Linked DNA regions of Pseudovibrio sp. M1P-2-3. The protein of the gene in region 1 binds, or shares a complex with, the protein of each later gene. Links are inferred from orthologs where the notes say so. Each region holds a gene or a part of one and is shown on either strand. Other genes may lie near its edges. The genes, in order: metK and groL.

What was found.
Region 2: the proteins of metK (region 1) and groL are in contact, whole or in part, in a cryo-EM structure (PDB 8P4O), measured with the Escherichia coli proteins. The link is inferred for Pseudovibrio sp. M1P-2-3 from one-to-one orthologs.

Annotation. Positions count from the first base shown.
Region 1 is NZ_JARRCW010000001.1:43,274-46,413, reverse strand. What follows is about bases 1-2,817. They hold metK (methionine adenosyltransferase), read right to left. Parts: upstream 2,093-2,817; coding sequence 908-2,092; downstream 1-907. Other genes in these bases: lnt (apolipoprotein N-acyltransferase), read right to left, coding at 2,815-2,817; P6574_RS00195 (helix-turn-helix domain-containing protein), read right to left, coding at 2,217-2,624; trmB (tRNA (guanosine(46)-N7)-methyltransferase TrmB), read right to left, coding at 155-841. Also shown: more of lnt, read right to left, coding at 2,818-3,140. UniProt on the Escherichia coli protein: Catalyzes the formation of S-adenosylmethionine (AdoMet) from methionine and ATP.
Region 2 is NZ_JARRCW010000001.1:3,488,936-3,492,156, reverse strand. What follows is about bases 177-3,074. They hold groL (chaperonin GroEL), read right to left. Parts: upstream 2,503-3,074; coding sequence 850-2,502; downstream 177-849. Other genes in these bases: groES (co-chaperone GroES), read right to left, coding at 2,561-2,848; P6574_RS15290 (NAD(P)H-binding protein), read right to left, coding at 177-658. In the rest of the region: more of P6574_RS15290, read right to left, coding at 5-176; P6574_RS15275 (hypothetical protein), read right to left, coding at 3,171-3,221.

The DNA.
Region 1 (3,140 bases):
TGGGGCCCACTCTCCGGTTGCTCTAAGGAGCCGATAGAGAATTCATTGAGATCAATATATCCATTTGCAGCTCTTATGCAACAGAAAAACAGACCCTCAGAAAACAAATAGTAGCACCCTGCGAAAGCACCCTTTAAAACTAAAGGGTTTCCAACTAGGCCCGCAAAAACGTGAGGTAACGCCCCACACGCCCTTCACGAATGGCCTTAGCTTCATAACGGGTGCCCGGCCAGCCTTCCCAAGGGGTTCGCCAATCCTGTGCATTTTGAGCGGACCACTCGAAACTTGGATGATCCCGGCAATGACACAATGTCCAGTCAACATACGTGTCAATATCGCTGGCAAACCGAAATTCCCCTCCTGATTTCAAAGCTCTGGCAATGCGGGTCAGATTAATCTGATTAACAAAACGCCGTTTCCAGTGCTTTTTCTTTGGCCAAGGGTCTGGATAGAGCTGATACACAAGGTCTAAAGAGCTTTCAGGAAGCCAGTCCAGCAACTTCCCCGCATCATCATAGAACAAACGAATATTATCGATTTTGTTCGAGTCAATTGCAGACAGCGCCTTCGCCATTCCGCTCTGGAACGGCTCACAACCGATAAATCCAACATCAGGATTGGTTGTTGCCCGGTGGATCAGGTGCTCTGAGCCACCAAAACCAATTTCAAGGCAAATTGACTTGACGGGCTTTGGAAATATCGCCTGCAAATCTACTGGACTATCTTTTTCAATATCCACGGAGATTGTAGGCAGCAGGTCGCGCATCAACGCTATCTGGCGGTCCTTTAGTGGCTTTCCAACGCGCCTTCCAAAAAAGGAACCCTTATAATGATCAGTCATTTCACTCACAAAAGCCGGGACTCTGGCCCCGGCTATTACAACACATGTTATTTTTGATTAGGTTTGTCAGGCTATCTCGTGCGCCAAAACATCACGCAAAGAGCTCACCAGATCCAGCTTTTCCCAAGAGAAGCCACCATCGTTATCCGCTTCACGCCCAAAGTGCCCATAGGCCGCAGTGCGTGCATAAATGGGCTTATTCAAGCCCAAATGCTCGCGAATGCCACGTGGCGTCAGCTTCATAACTTCGCGAATAGCCATTTCTATGGCCAAATTGTCCAGTTTCCCTGTGCCGTGGGTATCGATGAATACCGACTGAGGCTCTGGAATACCAATCGCGTAAGAGAGCTGAATGGTGCAGCGATCCGCCAATTCGGCAGCAACCACATTCTTGGCAAGGTAACGCGCGGCATAGGCAGCCGAACGGTCAACCTTTGTGGGGTCTTTTCCGGAAAAAGCCCCGCCGCCATGAGGCGCAGCGCCGCCATAAGTGTCAACGATGATCTTACGACCAGTCAAACCGCAGTCCCCGTCCGGTCCGCCGATCACGAACTTACCGGTCGGATTGATATGCCAAACGGTTTCATTGGAGAGCCAGCCATCAGGTAAAGCCTTGCGGATATATGGCTCCACAATGTCGCGAACATCGGTGGAGGAGAGAGTATCATCCAGATGCTGCGTGGACAGAACCAGCGAGGCCACACCAACCGGACGGCCATTTTCATAGCGCACAGTCACTTGGCTTTTGGCATCCGGACCCAGCTTCTTCTCTACGCCGCTTTTGCGGGCTTCGGCCAGAAGCCTGAGAATTTTATGGGCATAAAGAATCGGAGCTGGCATCAATTCCGGAGTTTCCCGGCAGGCATAACCGAACATGATGCCCTGATCGCCCGCACCTTCATCCTTGTTGGAACCGGCATCAACACCTTGCGCAATATGCGCTGACTGCTCATGCAGCAGTACCTCGATGTCAATATCATGCCAGTTAAACCCGACCTGCTCATAACCAATATCTTTCACTGCCATACGGGCAATATGGGCAAGATAGTCTTTGGTTAGCGTAGCCGGACCCCGAGTTTCGCCTGCAATTACCAGCCTGTTGGTGGTTGCCAGCGTTTCACAGGCCACACGGGCCTCCGGCATTTCGGAGAGGAAGGCATCAACGATCGTATCTGAAACACGATCACACACTTTATCAGGATGGCCTTCTGAGACCGATTCTGATGTAAATAAAAAATTCTGACGAGCCATTGGCGAGCGTCCTTCTGGGAAGAAAAAAATGAAGCGGCAGTTTAACCGTCGCCTCTTGTGTCATCAACCAATCTTTAACGATCTCGTCAAGCCCATAATTTTGGAAGGACACTTTTGGGTGAACTTATTCGTCCTCTCCGGCAAGGCTTTTAACCAGCTCTACCAGCTTCTTGCGAACCTTTGGATCTTCAATGCGCACAAACGCCTTATTGAGAGCCAGACCGTCAGAGGAGGACAAAAAGTCAACAACATAAGTTGTCTGAGGGTTTTCTCCAACACCCTGCATATCATCGGGAGAACCCGGCGCATCTTCAAAAAAGAACGCTACAGGAACTTTGAGAAGGGTTGCAATATGTTGCAATCGGCTGGCACCAATACGGTTCGTGCCCTTCTCGTATTTTTGTATCTGCTGAAACGTGATCCCAAGCCCTTCTCCGAGCTTTTCCTGACTCATTCCCAGCATCATCCGCCTCAGGCGAACGCGGCTACCAACGTGTACATCAATGGGGTTCGGTGCTTTTTTATTGGGCATTCCACAAGCCCTCTTCTTTCATCTTTACGGCACAGTACCGTTGTGGGTTACTTTACTAAGGCCCTTCTTGCTTGGAGGCCTTTTATTCTTCTTGAAAACGTTCATGGCCCAAGCGCTATCATTTCGCTTAATTGGCGAATGTGGCTAAGACTTCACGCACGTACATGTTGACGATATTTTTCAGCTCGCGTCAATCTTTGCGAGTAGAATTTATAACCCCAATTACCAATAGGATACCGCTAATGGATAGAATAACCCCCAAAAAAACAAGGTCGCCCCACACAGAATAAATAGTAGTTTGGAGTAGTTTAGGCAGTTCAATTCGAATATTACCAGAATCATTAAGAGCAATCTTTGCGAGTACTCTCCCTACGGGGTCCATAACCCCTGAAATACCTGTATTCGCAACACGTATTATCGGGACCCCTTGTTCAATAGCCCTCATTTGAGACTGGGCAAAATGTTGGTAGGGGCCCTGCGTTTCCCCAAACCACCCATCATTCGTTATATTCGCAA
Region 2 (3,221 bases), 3.4 Mb from region 1 along the record:
GTACTTACATTCTTGCAATCTCGCTGGACAAGTAAAGTGTGTTTTTGCCGACTCCGTTATTGGCAGCGGTTTGCATTGCTTTGGCAACTTGCCTCGCAGTGATGGGCCGGTAATTGCGCAATGGACCTTGCATGAATATTTCCAGCGGGCCCAAAACGGCTGCGGAGAGTGTTTCCTTGAAGCGAAATTCTTTGCGCTCCCCAAGCAAGAGGGAAGGTCTGAATATACTCAGCTTTGAAAATTTCAGATCAGTTATAGCCTGCTCCAGCTGCCCCTTTGTTTTCAAGTAGAGGCTTGAAGACTTTGGGTTGGCCCCAATTGAGGAAATCAGCAAAAAGTGCTCAGCGCTACTGGCCTTCGCGAGCTTTGCCAGTTCGTGAATGAGAGTAAAGTCGACCGCATAGAAAGCTTCCTTTGATCCTGCTGTCTTTTGAGTGGTTCCCAAACAACAAAAAACATCATCAGCTCTTACGAGGGAGGACAATGTAGCGGGGTTTGAGAAGTCGACCACATGCTGTTTGAGCTTAGGGTGCTTTAAAGGTATCTCACTGCGTACCAAGGCGGATACGGAACTATAGCGGTCATTCTCGAGTAATTGGGAGAGCAGGCTGGAACCGATCAAACCTGATGAGCCTAAAACTAATGCCGATTTTTCCATGAAGTGTGCCCCAAGCATTCTAAATTTTATTTAAAGAGATCTACGGAATTGGATAGCAAATCGCAAATGGGTTCAAGGAAATTGTGATACCCGCTCCAAACTACAGAATTTCCAGAAAAAGGCAGCTGCCGCAAACAAAAAGGGCACCCCGAAAGGTGCCCAGATTGATTAAAAGCGTTTGGAAGCGTGGCTTAGAAGCCCATACCGCCCATGCCGCCCATGTCGCCGCCGCCCATTGGAGGCATTGCAGGGCCGTCTGCCTTAGGCAGTTCAGCAACCATAGCTTCAGTTGTGATCAAGAGACCAGCAACAGATGCTGCGTCCTGAAGAGCTGTACGTACAACCTTAGTTGGGTCAACAATACCTGCTTCAATCATGTTGACGTATTCTTCGGTCTGCGCATTGAAGCCCAAAGTTTCGTCTTTAATGTTGTCCTGGATCTTGCCAACTACGATTGAACCTTCAACGCCGGAGTTTTCAGCGATCTGGCGAATTGGAGCTTCAAGAGCGCGAAGAACGATCTTGATACCAGCTTCAATGTCAACGTTTTCAGAAGAAAGCTTGGCAACCGCAGCTTTTGCACGAAGCAGAGCTGTACCACCACCTGGTACGATACCTTCTTCAACAGCTGCGCGTGTTGCGTTCAGTGCATCGTCAACACGGTCTTTTTTCTCTTTAACTTCAACTTCAGTTGCACCGCCAACGCGGATAACTGCAACACCGCCAGCAAGCTTGGCAAGACGTTCCTGCAGCTTTTCACGGTCGTAGTCGGAAGTAGTTTCTTCAATCTGAGCTTTGATCTGAGCAACACGTGCTTCGATCTGAGCTTTGTCGCCAGAACCGTCAACAATAGTGGTGTTCTCTTTGGAGATGTTCACCTTGTCGGCAGTGCCGAGCATGTCGATAGTTACGTTTTCCAGCTTGATGCCGAGATCTTCGGAAACAACTGTACCACCGGTCAGGATAGCGAGGTCTTCAAGCATTGCTTTACGACGATCACCGAAGCCAGGAGCTTTAACAGCAGCAATTTTCAGGCCACCGCGCAGCTTGTTCACAACGAGAGTTGCAAGAGCTTCGCCTTCAACGTCTTCTGCAATGATCAGCAGTGGACGGGAGGACTGAACAGCGCTTTCAAGCAAAGGAAGCATTGCCTGCAGGTTGGAAAGCTTCTTCTCGTGAAGGAGAATAAGTGGCTTTTCCAGATCAGCAATCATTTTTTCAGCGTTAGTCACGAAGTAAGGTGACAGGTAACCGCGGTCGAACTGCATACCTTCAACAACTTCAAGCTCTGTTTCCAAAGACTTAGCTTCTTCAACAGTGATAACGCCTTCGTTGCCGACTTTCTGCATTGCTTCAGCAATGTCAGTACCGATCTGTGTGTCGCCGTTTGCAGAGATTGTACCAACCTGTGCAACTTCTTCAGAAGAAGAAATAGACTTGGAACGGGATGTCAGGTCTGCGACCGCAGCAGCAGCAGCAAGATCAACGCCGCGCTTCAGGTCCATCGGGTTCATGCCAGCTGCAACGAACTTTGCGCCTTCTTTAACGATGGCTTGTGCAAGAACTGTTGCAGTTGTTGTACCGTCACCAGCGATGTCGTTGGTTTTGGAAGCAACTTCACGCACCATCTGTGCGCCCATGTTTTCGAACTTGTCGTCCAGCTCGATTTCTTTCGCAACAGAAACGCCATCTTTAGTGATGCGTGGTGCGCCGAAAGCTTTGTCCAGAACAACGTTACGGCCTTTAGGGCCGAGAGTAACTTTTACAGCGTTTGCGAGGATATCAACGCCTTTAAGCATTTTATCGCGGGCGTCTGTACCGAATTTGACTTCTTTAGCAGCCATGGTTTTGTCTCACTTTGATACTTGTAGATTGAAGGGATCGTGTGCGTCTTGGCTGCAATTAAGCCAGGATACCCATGATGTCGGATTCCTTCATGATCAACAGGTCTTCACCGTCGATCTTAACTTCAGTGCCGGACCATTTCCCGAACAGAACACGGTCACCAGCTTTGACGTCGAGAGCAACGATTTCACCGTTGTCTTTACGTGCACCTGTACCAACAGCGATGATTTCGCCTTCCTGTGGCTTTTCCTGTGCAGTATCTGGAATGATGATGCCACCAGCAGTTTTTGCTTCGGACTCAATGCGGCGAACGACTACGCGGTCGTGTAGCGGACGAAAACCCATATTTGCTATCCTCTCATGCGTGGCGCCCCTCATAGGCAGCAGCCGAGCTCAATGGTTAAAACTTTGAGAGTTGTGAAGCGAACTCCACAGTCATTAGCACTCCCAAAGGCAGAGTGCCAATGACCGCAACTGATGTAGTTTCGGTATATGAAACTGTCAAGGAACTGCCAGTAAAAAAAGTTAAATCCCTAGAGATTTCAGAGGAAGGATAGGCGAGTTGAAGGGGGGATTATGCCAAATATAACTAATTATAAGTAAGATTGAGTGCAGGGGCGCTGGGTAAATTTAGTCTAGATCCCGAGGCCGTTTTAGGGTGATTCTGCTACTCATGAATAGCTGCCGGGACAATGGAAAAGGGGAGCTCGAAATCGCC